3 regions of the Myxococcus faecalis genome follow, and region 1 is predicted to be linked to each of the others. Evidence: riboswitches for the same ligand, from Rfam matches in the RefSeq annotation. Region 1 holds a riboswitch; each other region holds the start of a gene.
What was found. Region 1 has a riboswitch for cobalamin ahead of VZQ01_RS19090 (aminotransferase family protein). Riboswitches for the same ligand answer to the same signal wherever they lie in the genome.
Positions count from the first base shown of each region.

Region 2: another riboswitch for cobalamin. It lies ahead of VZQ01_RS25220 (hypothetical protein); the one in region 1 lies ahead of VZQ01_RS19090 (aminotransferase family protein).
Region 3: another riboswitch for cobalamin. It lies ahead of VZQ01_RS25210 (TonB-dependent receptor plug domain-containing protein); the one in region 1 lies ahead of VZQ01_RS19090 (aminotransferase family protein).

Region 1 covers NZ_CP144336.1:4,775,927-4,781,528, forward strand. The annotation lists gene VZQ01_RS19080 (acetyl ornithine aminotransferase family protein) at 1-291, opposite strand, end outside; gene VZQ01_RS19085 (aldehyde dehydrogenase family protein) at 313-1,872, opposite strand; gene VZQ01_RS19090 (aminotransferase family protein) at 1,869-3,233, opposite strand; cobalamin riboswitch at 3,499-3,712, opposite strand; gene VZQ01_RS19095 (MDR family MFS transporter) at 3,894-5,602, shown strand, end outside.
Region 2 covers NZ_CP144336.1:6,272,680-6,278,281, reverse strand. The annotation lists gene VZQ01_RS25235 (adenylate/guanylate cyclase domain-containing protein) at 1-582, opposite strand, end outside; gene VZQ01_RS25230 (QcrA and Rieske domain-containing protein) at 734-1,225, opposite strand; gene VZQ01_RS25225 (cell surface protein) at 1,222-1,950, opposite strand; gene VZQ01_RS25220 (hypothetical protein) at 1,947-3,323, opposite strand; cobalamin riboswitch at 3,509-3,724, opposite strand; gene VZQ01_RS25215 (MXAN_6577-like cysteine-rich protein) at 3,744-5,357, opposite strand.
Region 3 covers NZ_CP144336.1:6,266,922-6,272,523, forward strand. The annotation lists gene VZQ01_RS25185 (hypothetical protein) at 1-22, shown strand, start outside; gene VZQ01_RS25190 (RNA polymerase sigma factor) at 67-663, shown strand; gene VZQ01_RS25195 (tetratricopeptide repeat protein) at 660-1,523, shown strand; gene VZQ01_RS25200 (DUF7305 domain-containing protein) at 1,520-2,797, shown strand; gene VZQ01_RS25205 (FHA domain-containing protein) at 2,872-3,393, shown strand; cobalamin riboswitch at 3,403-3,649, shown strand; gene VZQ01_RS25210 (TonB-dependent receptor plug domain-containing protein) at 3,709-5,602, shown strand, end outside.

The DNA.
Region 1 (5,602 bases):
GTCGTAGTAGAAGTCCGTGCCGCAGATGTGCAGGAAGCGGCCCGCGGCCTCCTGGACGGCCTTCACCACGTGCGGATGCGCGTGGCCCGTGGAGGCCACGGCGATGCCCGCCATGAAGTCGAGGAAGCGGTTGCCGTCGACGTCGTGGACCCAGGGGCCCTCGCCGCGCTCGACGACGAGCGGGTACTCCTTGATGTACGAGGGCGAGCTGAAGCGCTGGTCCAGCTCGATGATGGCGCGCGCCTTCGGCCCCGGCAGGGCGGTCTTCACTTCGGGATGGAGCATGGTCATGGGGGTCTCCTGTCGAGGGCGTCAGCCCATCCGTGTCTGCGCCTGCTCGCGCATGAATTGAGCGACGTAGTAGGGGCCGCAGCCGCCCTTGCCGGACCCGCCGCTGCCCTTCCAACCGCAGAAGGACTGCACGCCGGGCCACGCGCCCGTCGTCGCGCCCGTGCGGCGGTTGGCGTAGAGGACGCCCGCCTCGGCCTGGGCCATGAAGCGCTCCACGTCCTCGGCATCGCGGCTGAAGATGCCGGCGGTGAGGCCGTAGTCGCAGTCATTGGCCCGCTGGAGCGCCTCGTCCAACGTCGAGAAGCGCGTCACGCCGACGAAGGGCAGGAACAGCTCGTCGCGCATGAGGCGATGTCCGTGCGAGAGCGCCACCACCGTGGGCTCCACGAAGTGGCCCTCCTCGAGCGCGGCCTCCAGACGGGGACGTCCACCTCCCGCAATCACCGCGCCGTCCTGGCGGGCCTCGTCCACCGCGCGCTCGAAGCGCTTCACCGCCGCCGCGTTGATGACGGGGCCGGTGAAGACGGACGCGAGCGACGGGTCACCCACCCGCGCGTCACGCGCCTTCGCGGCGAGGCCGTCGGTGAACGCGTTGTAGAGCGACTCGTGAACATAGATGCGCGACAGGGCGCTGCACTTCTGACCGGACATGCCGAAGGCGGAGCGGAAGCAACCCTCGATGGCGGCCTCCAGGTCCGCGTCGCGACAGACGATGGCGGGGTTCTTCCCGCCCAGCTCCAGGAGGCACGGCCGCACGCGGCCCGTGGACATCCGCCGGTGCAGCTCCATGCCCACCGCCTTGCTGCCGGTGAAGGACACGCCGTCGATGCCGGGGTGGCGCACCAGCGCCGCGCCCACCGCCTCGCCCTCGCCGTGCGCGACCTGGAAGACGCCCGGAGGCAGGCCCGCGTCGACGAGCGCCTGGTACAGGCCCTCCGCGCACCAGGGCGTCTCCTCGCTGGGCTTGAGGATGACGCTGTTGCCGCCGAGCAGCGCGCCGCCGCTCATCCCCGCCGCGAGCGCGAGCGGGAAGTTGAACGGCGAGATGATGACGAAGACGCCGTAGGGCCGCAGCACGCTGCGCGTGTCCTCGTTGGGGGACAAGCGCGCCATGGGCCGCGAGTAGCCCTCCGCCTGCTCGAGCTGACCCGCGTAGTAGCGCAGCAGGTCCGCCGACTCCTCCACGTCACCGAGCGACTCGAGCCGGCTCTTGCCCACCTCCAGCGTCATGCGCGCGGACAGCTCCATGCGCCGCTCGGAGATGAGGTCCGCGGCGCGGCGGAGGATGCGCACGCGCTCCTGCCACGGCGTCGCGCCCCAGCCGCGCTGGGCCTCGCGCGCCACGCGCACCACGCGGTCCACCTCGGCCACGGGCGTGCGGTGGACGGACACGAGAAGCTCGTCCGGCCGCGCGGGGTTGCGGCTCTGAAGCAGGTCTCCACTCCGGAACGCCTCGCCGCCGAGCCACGACGGCAGCTCTCCGCCCAGCGTCGAGCGCACGGCGGCGAGCGCCTCGTCGAACTGCGCGTGCAGCGCGGACAGGTCCGCCTCCAGCACCGAGTAGGTGATGCGGAAACTCATGACGCCTCCTGGAAGAAGTGGTGGATGCCGCGGGCGAGCGTGTCGACCAGTTCGTCGACCTCCGCCTCGGTGATGACCAACGGAGGACCGACCATGAGCAGGTCCCCGTTCGTCCCGTCCGCGTGGCCCGTGTTGGACCAGAGGACCAGCCCCCGCTCGAACAGCGCCGACAGCAGTCGCTCGATGACCTTGCGCGCGCGTGGGAAGGGGCGCTTGCTCGCGGTGTCCTCGACCAGCTCGATGCCGGCCATCAGCCCCACGCCCTGCACGGAGCCGACATGTGGCAGCGCGCCCAGCGCCTCACGCAGGCGGCGCTGGAGGTGCGCGCCCACGCGCCCGGCGTGGGCCACCAGGTCGTGCCGCTCGTAGTAGTCGAGCACCGCCAGCCCCGCCGCCGTCATCGCGGGCGCCTGGAGGTACGTCTGCGCGTGCATGAAGCCGCCCGAGCCCCGGCACAGCTCCTCCAGGTGCTCCTCGCGGATGAGCAGCGCGCTCAAGGGCGCGTAGCCCCCGCTGATGCCCTTGCCGAGCACCAGCACGTCCGGGGTGAAGTGGAACAGGTCGCTGGCGAAGAAGCGGCCGGTGCGCCCGCAGCCGCACATGACCTCGTCGGCGATGGTGAGGATGCCGTACTCGCGGCACACGGCGCTCACGCGCTCGAAGTACCCGGGCGGTGGAGGCGACGCGCCCGCGGACGAGCCGATGACGGGCTCCGCGATGAAGGCGGCGATGGTGTCCGGGCCCTCGCGGCGAATCGTCTCCTCGAGCAGCCGCGCGTAGTGCTCGGCGCCGTCGCGCGCGTAGTCCTCCAGCCCGGAGCGGTACGGGTACGGCGCGGGCGTGGTGACGACCTCCGCCAGCAGGGGGCCGAAGAAGGTCTTGTAGTGGGGCCGCCCCGACAGCGAGAGCGCGTACAGCGTGTTGCCGTGGTAGCCGGGCACGCGCGCGATGACCTTGCCGCGCTGGGGCTGGCCGCGCTCGACCCAGAGCTGGCGGACGAACTTCACCGCGGCCTCCACCGCCTCGGAGCCCGAGCCGAGGAACGCGGCGCGCGTGAGCCCCTGGGGCGCGAGGGCGCACAGGCGCGTGGCGAGCGCCTCGGTGACGTCGGTGGTGAAGTGGGTGCCGTTGACGTAGGCGACGCGCAGCAGCTGCTCATGGATGCGGTCCGCCACCTCGCGGTTGCCGTGACCCACGCTGGCCACGAGCGCACCGGCGGAGGCGTCGAGGTAGCGCTTGCCGCTCGCGTCGAAGAGGTGGACGCCCTGGCCGTGCGTCACCACGGGGAAGTCGCGCGCGAGATTGCGCAGCAGCACGTTCCCCTGGGGGTAGCGCACCGTGTGCCTGGCTTCGTCCCGCATCGTCCGTCCTCCACGCAGCGCGGACGACCGGAGGTCGCCCGACAGGGCTCCCGCGTGGAAGAAGGGCAGTCACGATGCGCGCGTGAGCGCACACCAGGCCCCGACTGGAGCCCACGGACCGACCTTCGCCCCCACGGGCGACTGGAGACACGGGGGATGGAGGTCGGAGAAGTCGAGCGTGCGTGAGGGCCCGTCGAGGCACGAGCGCCGCTCGAACCTTCCGGCCGTCCCACGCGGCTCCAGGTCGAAACCGTCCGTGGATTTCTCCCACGGTCGGATGCGGGCAGGTCTTCGGGCTCGTGAGCGCTTCGGCCTTGGGGGCCGGCTTCCTACGACTCGTCGCTTCCCAGCTCCCCAGGGGAACCAGTGCGGATGACGAGGCTCGTTCTCACTTACCGCTGCGGGGCAGCCCCGGATTCGAACCGGGTTCCCTTTTAAGCTCGGACCGAGGTCCGAGCACCAACATGGGGCGGTATGTACTGTTCGCCTCTTCGGACTGTCAAGCGAAGCGCCGGTGCGCGCTCGACGCGCGGGGACGTGACGTCTGCCGGTGCGCGGGGATGTTCGACGAGCAACCTGCCGTGCATGAGCGCTGGCGCATCCCGCGCGCAGGCGTCACCTTCATCGGTGGCGCTCCGCGTCGGAGGACGCCTCCAGACCATGGCTCCGTCCGCCGCGAACACCGCCGCCGCGCCCTTCACGTTCACCCGTGCACAGAGGGTGTTCACGATGTCGGGCGCGCTGCTCGGGCTGCTGCTCGCGGCGCTGGACCAGACGATTGTCGCCACGGCGGGTCCCTCCATCCAGGCGGACCTGGGCATCTCCCCCGCGCTCTATCCGTGGCTGACGACGTCGTACCTGGTCGCGTCGACGATGATGGTGCCCGTGTGGGGGAAGCTGTCGGACCTGCTGGGCCGGCGCATTGTGCTGGCGGCGGGAATCGTCGTGTTCCTGCTGGGCAGCTTCCTGTGCGGCGTGTCGCGCTCGACGCTGACGCTCATCCTGTACCGCGCGGTGCAGGGGGTGGGCAGCGCGGCGCTCTTCACCGCGTCGCTGTCGGTGGTGGCGGACCTCTATCCGCCGCGCGAGCGAGGCAAGTACCAGGGCCTGTTCGGCGCGATGTTCGGCCTGTCGAGCGTGGTGGGGCCGCTGGCGGGAGGCTTCATCACGGACCGGCTGGGGTGGCACTGGGTGTTCTTCATCAACCTGCCGGTGGGCGCGGTGGCGCTCGCGCTCGTGCTCTCGCGCATGCCGGCGCTCAAGCCTCCGGGGGCCTCGCGCGGGAGGCTGGATGTGACGGGCGCGGTGCTGCTGGCGCTGGCGGTGGTGCCGCTCCTGCTCGCGCTCAGCCTGGGGCGTGGCGCGGAGCAGGTGGCGCACGGTGGCGGCTGGGCGTGGGGTTCGTGGCAGGTGCTGGGGTTGTTCGCGCTCGCGGCGGCGGGGACGGTGTTGTTCCTGCGCGAGGAGAGGCGCGCGCAGGAGCCGCTGCTGGACCTGAAGCTGTTCCAGGACCGGACGTTCGCGCTGGGGAACGCGGCGGTGTTCGTCATCGGCGCGGTGTTCCTGTCGGGCGTGGTGTTCCTGCCGCTGTTCATGGTGAACGTGGTGGGGCTGTCGGCCACGCACGCGGGGCTGACGTTGACGCCGCTGACGTTGGGCGTGGTGGCGGGCAACATCCTCAGCGGTCAGCTGGTGTCGCGCATCGGCCGGTACAAGGGGCTGATGCTGGGCTCGCTGGTGGTGTTGATGGTGGGCTTCACGGTGATGGGGTTCACGCTGACGCCCACGTCGACGCAGACGGAGGTCACGGTGAAGATGGTCCTGGTGGGCGTGGGCCTGGGACCGTCGATTCCGCTCTACACGCTGGCCATCCAGAACGCGGTGTCACCCCAGCGCATCGGCGTGGCCACGGCGATGGCCACGTTCTTCCGTCAGCTCGGGATGACGCTGGGCGTGGCGCTGCTCGGCGCGGTGTTCGCGACGACGCTGTCGCATCAGCTGGGCACCCGCGTGGCGAGCGCCACGGAGGGACTGCCGCCGAAGCTGCGCGCCGAGCTGGCGTCCGCGGTGCCCGGTGTCGACGGGAGCGAGGCGGGCCCCGCGCAGTCGGCCTTCCAGGCAGAGAAGGTGAAGGAGCGCGTGCGCGCGGAGCTGGAGGCCGAGCGGCAGGCCTTTCAGCGCCCGGAGGTACGGGAGCAACGTGCGAAGGAAACGGCGCCCTCCGATGCGCGCGAGCAGCCTGCCGCGGCGTCAGCGCTCTCCACTGTGGACGCGAAGGAACAGCGGACGCTGGAGGCGGTCGACCGGACAGCGCTGGCGCTGAAGGAGTCCTTCACGCGGGCGGTGGAGGCGGTGTACCGCTGCGCCAT
Region 2 (5,602 bases), 1.5 Mb from region 1:
CAGGTCCAGGAAGGTGGACAGCGTGGTGGCGGTGGAGAGCGCTTCCGCGGTGCGGAACATCAACACCAGCGTCTCCTGCGCCACGCGGGGGCTGGCCGGGGGGACGAACGAGGCCTGCTGGTTGAAGTCCTCGAAGGGCACCGGCCCCACGTTGTCGAGCAGGCGCAGCACGTCCGCGTCGCGCACGCTCTTGGCGAGCAGGACGGAGGGCCCCACGTCCTGCCCGTGGCCGAAGCGCACGACGCCGCCGGCGCCCAGGTCCACCATCTCCGTGGCGGCGTTCTCCACGGTGTTGGGCTGGCGCACCGCGAGCGTGTTCTCGCCCAGCGCCACGGAGTCGCCGGGGGACAGCTGCCGGGAGCCCTGCAGGGGCGCGCCGTTGACGCGGCTGCCGTTGCGGCTGCCCAGGTCCTCGATGCGCAGGATGTCCGCCTCCACGTAGAGGCGCGCGTGCCGGCGGGAGACCAGGTCTCCGCCCAGCACGATGTCGTTCTCGTCGGCGCGGCCCAGGCTCGTCACGCCCTCGGGCAAGTCATAGGACGTGTCGAAGTAGCCGGGCCCGTTGATGATGATCTGCCACATCGAATCCCCGACATTACACGACTCTCTCTCAACGTAAGAGAGGGAGACCCGTGCCCCGGAGGGGGACGGGGCTGACCCGGACTCCCGGCGCAAGGGCCCGCCGCCGGGTCAGGACTGACAGTGCGCCGGGACGTCCCCTCGGGTGCGGGGCTCAGCGCGGCCGGTGGATGAAGACGGACGCGCCTTGCCGCACCGCGGTGAACGCCGCCAGCGGGCGCTGGGCCGGGCCCTGGAGGACGGCGCCGTCCAGGGCGAAGCGCGAGCCGTGGCAGGGGCACTCCACCACGCCCTCCTGGGGCCGCCAGTCCACGCCGCAGTCGCCGTGCGTGCAGATGCGCCACAGCGCCACGAAGCACCCGGGCGTCGTGTGGACGAGCAGCACGTCCAGCAGGGCCTCGGGCGCGTGCACCCGGGCGTGGCCTCCGGGGGACTCGAGGCCCGGATGCGCTTCGAGCCGCACCTCCACCCAGCCCTCGGCGGCGGTGCCGGGCTGGGGGAGGTCGGGGCAGGAGGCGCCCTCGGGCGGAGGGGCCAGGACGATGGCCTCCCGCCACTCGCCGCCGCACCCCGCGCCCAGCGTGGCCAGGGCACAGCCGCCCCGGGCCAACGTGAGGAGCGCGGCGCGGCGGTCCAGGTCCGTCATGGCGCGGCGGTCAGCGACACGCCGTTCACCACGGCGACGGCGTCCAGGTCGAACCCCGCGGAGGTGCCCGCCGAGCCGTTGGTGCCCGCGTCGACGATGCGCACGTAGCGCGCCCGGGCGAGGCCCACGGTGGCCAGGTCGAACCCGTCACCGCCGGCCACGGCGGGGTCCGTGGCGCTGATGCCAGCGGCGGGGTTGGCCGTCACGGGACGCACGCCCGCGCAGCCCGGGTAGTTGTTCGTCGCGTCCGAGGGGGCGCAGGGGAACTCGTGCCACTGCACGCCGTCGTCGCTCACCGAGACGCGGCCCCGCTCGGTGAAGGCGCGCGGGCCTCCGGCGATGAGGAAGCCGTTCTCGAAGACGAGCAGGTCCACGCCCGGGCCATCCACCACCGCGAGGTCCGTGAAGCGCAGGGTGATGGAGCCACCCTGCCCCAGCGAGAGGACATCCAGCGAGCCGCTGTCCAGCCCCCCGCCCACCGGCGCGCCCAGGACGATGGACGGGAAGCGGTCCTGTCCGAAGCCCGCGCCGGGGCCGGGCAGGTACTCGACCACCTCGTCGGCGTACGGGTCAGCGGGCCGCGAGGGGCTCGCGTCGGTCCCCGAGTCACCGGGCCCCGCGTCGTCGTCCGTGACGGGAGCCTCGTCCCCACCGCACGCGGACAGGCTCAGCGCCAGGGCGAGCACGGTGCCGCGACCGAACCACGAGGAGGCGCGCGTGCTCACGGCGCCACCTGGAGGCGCACCAGGCGCCGGCCGTTGCGGTCGGACACGCCGACGAGCACGTCGGAGCCGAGCGCCTTGAGCATCCGCACCGTGGTGCACTGGTTGACGTAGGTGAGCACGGGCACGCGCGCGCCCACCGTCACGGCGTCATTCGCGCCGACCGACAGCGCGTAGCGGGACACGTCGGTGGCGACGAAGTCGTAGTCCGGGGGAGCGTAGGCGCCGCGGTTGAGCACCACGCCACCGCCGAAGGCCGCGACGTCGTTGAAGTCGCTGCCCACGTCGACCTTCGCCTGGGTGCCCAGGTCCAGCGGCGTGCCGCTGGTGATGGCGGTGGCGAGCGTCGTGGGCGCCACGCCGTGGAGGACGTTGACGAAGTTCTGGTCGAAGTAGCCCAGCGCGGCGACGCCCGTGTCCGTCACGGCGGTGAAGCCGCTGCCCACCACGTCACCCTGCGGGAAGTTGACCGCGCGCACCGTGCCCATGGGGTCCGTGGACGTCACGAGACCATAGACAGCCAGGTCGGAGGCCGAGCCCAGACCGCCGCCGTTGACGAGCACCGCGCTCAGCTCCCCGGACGTGAAGGCCGCCGCGGAGAAGTTCTTGGGCGCGACGACGAAGCTCGAGTTGGCCGGCGTGGCCAGGTCATACGCGGCGACGTTGCCCGGCGAGCCCGTGGCGCCCAGCGTGTAGCCGGTGAAGACGCGCAGGCCGTCGTTGATGACGTAGCCGTTCGGGTACACCGTGGCGCCGCCCTCGCGGTCCGCGGGGGTGATGATGTCGAAGAGCTTCGTGGTGCCCGGCAGCAGGTCGGGCCAGGTGCCCAGCGAGTACAGCGCGGCGTCCTTGCCCCGTCCCTGGATGCCGTAGAACGCATACGTGGGACCCGGAGAGGCACCGAGCGCGAGGATGTCCGGCGACAGCGCCACGGACTCGGCGGCGACGAAGCCCGGCTGGAGCACGAGCGTGCCCAGCTTCGGGTCCAGCGGCACCGTCGCGCAGTCGACCACCACGGGGCCGGCATCCGGCTCACCCGCGTCCGGCGCACCTGCATCCGGCTCACCCGCGTCGGGCGTGCCCGAGTCCGGCTGACCCGCGTCGGGCGTGCCGGAGTCCGGCGTACCAGAATCCGGCGTCCCGGAGTCCGGCGGGCCCGCGTCGGGCGTGCCCGAATCCGGCGTCCCCGCGTCGGGCGTCGGGGTGGTGGGGGCAGGCTCGGTCTCGCACCGCTCGTCGACGCAGACCCACTGCTGCCCCGCGGGGGCCTCGCCGTTGTCGGCGCGGCAGTCGAATGGGTCGACACACTCCGGGTTGCAGCCGGTGCCGAGCAGGGCCACGGCGAAGGAGGCCACGGCCAGTGATGCGGACTTCATCCAAGGTTTCGCGCGCTTCGATTCAGCCGTCTTCATCTGCGTCCTCGTCCCTCTCCGCCCCCACGGGCGGGTGGGCTTCCAGGAGGACGCGGTCGAAGGCGGGCACCCGAGCACCCCACGGTGCGCGGTGAATGGGCTGACGCCTCCGCCGCCTCCCCTCGGAGGCCTCGGTGATGTCCGTGCCCAAGGGGCACGGGTCCACGGCAGGTTTTCGGACTCGCAGGCGCGGGAGCCCCGGAGGGCGCCCACCTAGTGGCCGTCGCTTCCCAGTCCCGTGAGGGACCAGTGCTTCAATGACGGCGGTCGTTCCTGCACACCGCTGCGGGGCAGTCCCGGATTCGCACCGGGTTCCCTAGAGCCGCCGTGGTTCGCACGACGGCACCGAGGACGCGGCCGGGATATGGCGGGCGACAGGCATTGTCAATGGAGCGCGGTGACGTCGATGGCGTTGGACACGGGGCGTCGAGGGTCCACCGGGCACGCCTCCAGCGCGGGGCCCTTCGCGGTGGGCGTGGAGGAGCCCCTGCGCTCGGTGAGGGTGCCATCACCGACCTCCACGACGAAGACGCGGCCCGCGTTGGTGTCCGCCAGGTACACCGCGCCTCGGGACACGGCGAAGCGGCTGGCCACCGACAACAGGCAACCCGGTGCGCCGGGCTGACAGCCGGGATTCAGCGCGTAGGAGGCCACGGGGACATCGTTCTTCACCAGCACCAGCCCCGTGGAGCGAACGGACGTGGCGAGGTAGCCGTTGGCCGTGTCGTAGATGGCCTCACCGATGCAGGCGACCACGAGCTGGTCACCGACGGCTTCCACGTAGCCCGCGTTGAGGCAGCGCTCCTGGCCCAGGTCGATGGCGCTGACGGCGCCGGTGGCGGGGTCGATGCGCGCGAGCATGCCCGGCCCGTTGGGGCGGTAGTCGTTGGCGGGGTTGAGGTTGGTGAGCGCCACGTACACGTGGGTGCGCGTCGCCGTCACCGAGAACGGCAGGGGCATGGAGCCCGTGCCGTCGAAGGGCTTCAGGTCCAGGCCGGTGAGCGACAGCGTGTCCACCTTGCGCGGCTGCGTGGGGTCGGAGATGTCCACGCGCGCCACGGCGTTGCCGTGCTGGAAGTTGGAGCTGCCGGTGCCGAAGAGCGGGATGTAGAGCAGGTCGCCGAAGCGCGCGAGCGCCTGGGGGCTGGTGTTCGGGCCGAGGTTCAACTGCCCCACGGTGCGCAGGCCCAGGCCGTTGCCGTGGGACGGACCGTCACGGCGGAGCACCTGGAGCGTGTTGTTCACCGAGTCGATGACGTACACGTGGGGCGGGTCCACGAGGATGTCATTGGGGGAGCCGGACACGACGCCCAGCGAGTCCTCCTCGACGAGCGCGCCCAGGTTGCCTCCAGGCGCCTGGAGCAGCTTGCCGTTGGTCATGTCCGCGCCGAGCACGAAGCCATCCCAGGACGCGAGCGCCTGGATGCCCGCGCCGAACTCTCGGCGAGGTCCGAGCTGGTCCGTCCCCGCCTGGAGGCCCACGAGCTGCCCGTTGGTGAAGCACGCGGCCACGACGTCGTAGGTGCAACGCCCGGAGCGGCAGGACTGCGCGTCGGGGCACACGTTGCCGCAGGCGCCGCAGTGGAGCGCGTCCGTCTGGCCGTCCACGCACGCGCCGGAGCAGCGCAGCAGCCCCTCGGAGCAGCCCTCGCGACAGGTGCCGGACTCGCAGACCTGCCCGGCGGCACAGGCCGAGCCACACGCGCCGCAGTGGGCGACATCCGTCGCGGTGTCCACGCAGGCGCCGTTGCAGGACTCGGTGCCCGCGCGGCAACCACAGGCGCCGTCCTGACAGACCTCCCCCGAGGAGCACGTGGTGCCACAGGCGCCGCAGTGCGCGGTGTCGCTCCGCGTGTCCACGCAGGCGCCGTCACAGACGACGAGGCCGGAGGTGCAGACCACGCCCTCATCCGGACAGCCCGTGAGCACGAGCGCCGAGGCACAGAGCAGCGACAGGACGAGCAGCCTGGGCGCTACGAAGGAAGGAACAGGAAGCATCGAGTCCTCAGGAAGGGGAAGGCAGGCGCGGCATCACCGCGAACGACCGGTGCCAGGGAGAGCGAACACATGCGACGCGCACCTCGCGAGCGGGCCCCACGGACGAACCGGACGCGAGGAGCGTGCGTGCGAGATGCCCCCTGCGAGAGGACGGCGCTGCAACGGGTGCCGTGAACGACCGGCATGGGCACGCGAGCGCGCAGGGCGCGCAGCTCATGAGCCGAGCGGCCCAGCGAGAGTTGCGC
Region 3 (5,602 bases), 1.5 Mb from region 1:
GGCGCTGGTGCTGCTGCCATGAGCGGTGATGACCCGTTTTCGCCTCGGCCTCCCTCCATGGGGTCGATGACGAGCACGGGTCCGGAAGCCATCGGCAGGGCAAGACCTGGAGTGGACCCGCGCATCCAGGCGGCCATCCAGGGGCGCAAGGAGGCCGCCGAGTCCTTGCTGCTGGAGCTCTTGCCCCGGGTGCGCAACCTGGTGCGCTACCTGGTGCACGGCGACGGGGACGTGGAGGACATCGCCCAGGAGGCGCTCATCGCGCTGCTCCGGGGGCTGCCCTCGTACCGGGGAGAGGGGCCGTTCCACTCGTGGGCGGACCGGGTGGTCGCGAGGACCACCTTCGCGTGGCTCCGGCGCGCCCGGGGCACCGAGGCGCGCAGGGGCGAGGAGCCGGCGGAGCTGATGGCGGTGCCGTCCGAGGACGCGCCGCCGGACGAGTACGTCCACCGCCGTCGCATGGTGATGCTGCTGGACCGTATCCCCGACGAGCAGCGGCATGCGATGGTGCTGCACCATGTGCTCGGCATGAGCGTGCCGGAGGTGTCGGACGAGCTGGGGATTCCCTTCGAGACGATTCGCAGCCGCCTGCGGCTGGGTCGCACGGCGCTGCGCGCGCTGGCCACGGATGCGGGTGGCGCTCCGGAGGGAGGTGCGGCATGAGTCGGCTCGTGGATGAGGACGGGCCGGACGAGCTGCTTATGCCGTTGGATGACGGCTCCGGACCCGCGCGCCGGTTGTCGCGGCAGAAGTCCGCCGCGCTGGTGCAGGCCGCGCTCCTGGCCGCGATGGACGCGCCGTCGCCGCCCCCGCGTCGGCGACACCGGCCGCATTGGTGGATGGGCGGGGCCCTGCTCGTGGTCGGCGCCGCGGCGGTCGCGACCTGGCAGCTCTGGCGTCGCCAGGAGCCTGTTGCTCCGGAGGACACCGCGGTCATCGCTCCCTCCGCGCCGCTGGTGCCCCGCGCCGAGCCCGTCGTGCCCGTGCCCGAGGTGCTCGCGCCGGAGCCGCCCGTGCCGTCGGTGCCCGGTGCGGTCGCGCGAGAGCGGTCCGTGCCTCCAGGGCCGGAGGTGCCCGATGCGGTCGCTCTGGAGCCCATCGCTCCGGTGAAGCCCCGGATGAGCGCGCCGTCCGCCGCGCCCGCGCCGGAGGACCTGCTGCGCCGGGCCAACGCGCATCGGGCCACCGGACAGTGGAAGGCGGCCGAGGCGCTCTACCTGCGCGTCATCCGCGCCGAGCCCCAGGGCATGTCCGCGTACGTCGCGCGCGTGGCCTCGGGCGCGTTGAGGCTGGAGCACCTGGGCGATGCGCGCGGGGCGCTGCGCCAGTACCAGGAGGCCCTGAAGGGCTGGCCCGGGGGCTTGTTGGAAGAAGAGGCGAGCCACGGTGTCACCGAGGCGCTGCGCGCGCTGGGGGACCGGGACGGCGAGGTGCGCGCGTTGGAGGACTTCGTCGCGCGTCACCCCGATTCGCCCCATGCCGTGGCGGCCCGGAAGCGGCTGAAGGAGGTCTCAGGTCGATGAGTCGCGCCAACGTGTCGCCGTGGAAGTCCGGGACGAAGGTCCTCTGCGTGCTGGGGTTGGTGGGCGCCTGGAGCGCGTGCGAGGTGAAGGACCCGGTGGCCTTCATCGAGACGCCTCGCAACGACGCGGGGCCGGTGGCCTCGTCGGACGCCGGGCCGACGACGGGCGAGGGCGAGCAGCCCGCCGATGACCACACCGCCTTCTGCGCGTCCACGGGGCCGCTGCTCCTGGTGGGCGACAGCCTCACGGGCGCGAAGGTGTGCAGCGGGCACCTGGCCGAGCGGGCCTTCCGCTACGCGCTGTGCTCGTGCGAGCGGCTGGCCTTCAGCGCGTCGCTCACCACGGATGCGTTCAAGAGCTCGCTGGGCAAGTACGTGCCGGGCGGCAAGGGCGGTGCGGTGGCGACGAACGGCGGCGTCGCGGCCAACGACACGCTGACGATTGGCGGCGGGCTGAGCGCGGGCGGCGCGGACGGCATCCTGCTGGGGCGCGGCCTGTCGGTGGGCGGCGGGCTGTACAGCGGCGGTCCGCTCAGCGGCAACGTGTCCGCGCAGGTGACGGGGGACGCGTGGGTGCGCGGCGACGTGGGGCTCGCGTCGCTGAGCGTGGCGGGCAAGCTGGCGGTGCCCGCGGAGCGCAGCATGTCCGGCACGGTGACGGCCGCCGAGGTGCTGCGCGAGCCGGTGGACTCGGTGTCGCCGTGCGCGTGCGGGGACACCGCGTCGGTGGTGGACATCCAGGGGCTCATCGCCAACCACGCTCGCGAGAACCACAACGACGTCATCGACCTGGAGCCCTCGGCGCTGCAGGGCTTCACCGGCGAGCGCACGCTGGAGCTGCCGTGCGGGCGCTTCTTCCTGACGGGCATCGAGGGCCAGGGCCGGCTGAACCTCGTGGTGCGCGAGCGCACCGCGCTCTTCGTGCGGGACAGCGTCGTCATCGGCGAGCGGCTCTCGGTGGAGGTGGTGCCGCCGGGGGAGCTGGACTTGTTCGTGGGCGGCGACATGACGGTGGCCGGCCAGCTCCTGCTGGGGTCCGTGGACGCGCCGGCGAAGGTGCGCGTGTACGCCGCGGGGACGGGGACGCTGGGCATCTCCGCGGGCAGTGTGCTCGCGGGAAACCTCTACGCGCCCGGCGCCACGCTGACGCTCAGCGGCAACGCGGAGGTGTTCGGCTCCGTCTTCGTGCGCCACATCGAGTCGTCCGGCACGCTGGCGTTGCACTACGACTCCGACATCCTCTCGCTGGCGAGCGCCTGCGGAACCGTGGAGTGACGCAAGGGGGGTGGACAGGGCGAGGGGGCGTGCACAGGTTTGCGTGCACACCTTCCCGGCCTGGAGGGCTCGTCGTGCTCCACCGTCTGTCCGCGCTGATGTCCCGGCTCCAGGAGGACCGCGAAGCCCTGCTGCGGGAGGTCGGGTGGCCCGTTCTGGTGTGGGACTCCATGCCGAGCCGTCCGCGCTCCGTGGCGCAGGCGGAGCCGCCGACGCTGAAGGTGCCGATTCCATCGCGAGTCGTGGAGCCCGTGGTGTTCGAGCTGTGTCCGCGCTTCCCTGGCCGAGGGCCGGAGGTGATGGTGGGCCGCAGCCCCGAGTGCGACATCGTCCTGCCCGAGCCCACCGTGTCGCGACAGCACGCGCGCTTCCGTCCGGAACCGCACACCGAGGTGTGGAGCGTGACGGACCTGGAGAGCCACGGCGGCACCTTCGTGGAGGGGGTGCTGATTGTACCGGGGCGCTCGACGCCGCTGTTCAGCCAGGCCTCGCTGCGACTGGGGGGCGCGCAGGTGGTGTTCCTGCAGGCGAGCGCCTTCGAGTCCTACGCGCGCGCGTGCGAGGTGTCGTCCCGGGTGCGCTTGACGCGCTGGTAGTCAGCTCCTAGAAGGGGTGCGCCCTTGGGTGCCCATGTCGGGCTTTCAAGAGGGAAGCCGGTGCGATTCCGGCGCGGTCCCGCCACTGTGAATGGGCCGCCCTGAGGTCAGGGCCGGGGACTTCGGTTGTCGCCACTCCGGCGGTGTCCAGGCGGACGCTCCGGGGGAAGGCGGAAGCCCCCTTCCAGCCAGACGCGTCGTGCGCCTGGAGCTGGAGTCCATCAGCCAGGAGACCTGCCCGAGGGTGCGGACGTGTCGCGTGGCGGCACGTGCGGATGGCCTTCTCTCTTCGATGGAGAGAGCGGAAGGCGGAGCATGCGGCGCACCTTCCTCGCCGGGCACCTGGTGTGCCTGGCGCTCAGCCTGCCTTCCGGAGCGCGCGCGCAGGCGACGGACGACGTCGTCGTGCCCGCGACGGTGGTGCGAGGCAAGGCGCCGCCGCCTCCCGACGCCCCCGAGCGCCGCGACCCCACGGGCGCCATCACCGTCATCGACGCGAGCGAGCATGCGGGCGAGGCGCGGGACACGGCGGAGCTGCTCGTGGGCTCGGTGGGGCTCGCGGTGCAGGACTCGGGTGGCTACGGGCAGAGCAAGAGCCTGGTGGTGCGCGGCGCGGCGTCGAACGGGGTGCTGGTGTTCCTGGATGGAATCCCGCTCAACGGCGCGGGCGGCATGGCGGACCTGTCGCAGGTGCCGGCCGCATTGGTGGAGCGACTGGAGGTGCTGCGCGGGGGCGCGGGGGCTCGCTATGGCTCGGGAGGGCTCGGCGGCGCGGTGAACATCGTCACGCGCGCGCCGTCGTCGCACGTGCGGGCCAGTGGAGAGGTGGTCTACGGGAGCTGGAACACGGCGCTGGGGCACGTGGCCATCACCGGGCCTTTGTTGGACGGGAACGCGCTGGTGCTGCTGCACGCGGGGCGCTCGGATGGGGACTTCGCGTACGAGCTGGATGAGCTGCCCGCGGTGCCGGACAACCCCGTCACGGCGGAGGCGCGCGCGCGCAACGACGCGAAGGGGGGAGGCGTGCTGCTGCGGTATCGGCGGCGGCTCCCGGGGGGCTCGCGGCTGGATGTGCTGTCCGAGCTGTCGCTGGAGGACCGCGCGATTCCGGGCACGGTACAGAACCCCCAGTCCGCGGGGCGACAGGACCTGGACCGGCTGTCATTGGGCGTGCGGTGGTTGGGGACGCAGGCGAGTGCGAGGGGCTTCTTCCGTCGCGATGGCCTGGAGGTGACGGGGGGGCTGCTGGGGGCGGGAGGTCCGCAGCGGCATGTCGTGGGTGGGGTGGAGGTGGAGGGGCGGACGCTGCTCGGGGGCGGGCATGCGCTGACGGCCACGGTGGCGTCGTCGGGGGAGCAGGTCACCCAGGCGAAGGGCGCGCAGTCCGCGAGCTGGTGGCGCGGCAGTGTCATGGTGATGGACGAGTGGGCGCTGGTGGCTGACGTGTTGAGCGTCGTGCCGTCGCTGCGGTTCGAGCGGGTGGGGCCCTACTGGTTGTTCTCGCCGAAGGTCGGCGCGTGGCTGTCGTTGGGCGGAGGCGTGGGGCTTCGGGCGAACGCGGGACAGTCGCATCGCGCGCCGTCGTTCCTGGAGCTGTACATCCGTCAGGGGACGTTGTTGCCCAATCCGGGGCTGAGGCCCGAGCGGGCGCTCTACGCGGACGCGGCGGTGGTCTGGGACTCCCAGGCGACGGTGGCGGGGGCTCCTCGGTGGAGTGTGACGGCGGGCGGCTTCGCGGCGCTTTACGAGGACCTCATCGCGTACGAGCTGTATCCGCCGATGATGGCGCGGCCGTACAACTTCGACGCCGCGCGGGTGTGGGGCGCGGAGCTGGAGGCGGAGGCGCGGCTGCTCTCGTGGCTGTCGGCGAGCGGTGGCTACACGTGGCTGCGCACGCAGAACCGGTTTGGAGACCCGCGCTACTTCAACCAGGACCTGCCCAATCGCCCGCGACACAAGTGGGTGGGGCGCCTGCGCGCGGGGCCGGAGTGGCTCAACGCGCGCACCGAGGTGCTGTATCAGGCGTCGCAGTTCGTCAACCGCACGGGCACGCGCTCTCTGCCCTCGCGCACGCTGTGGAGCGTGGGGGCCTCCAGCACCTTCCTGCACCGGCCCGAGGTGACGCTGTCGGTCGAGGTGAAGAACCTGCTCGACGCGCGGGTACAGGACTTCACCGGCTTCCCGCTGCCAGGGCGCGCGGCGTACGCGA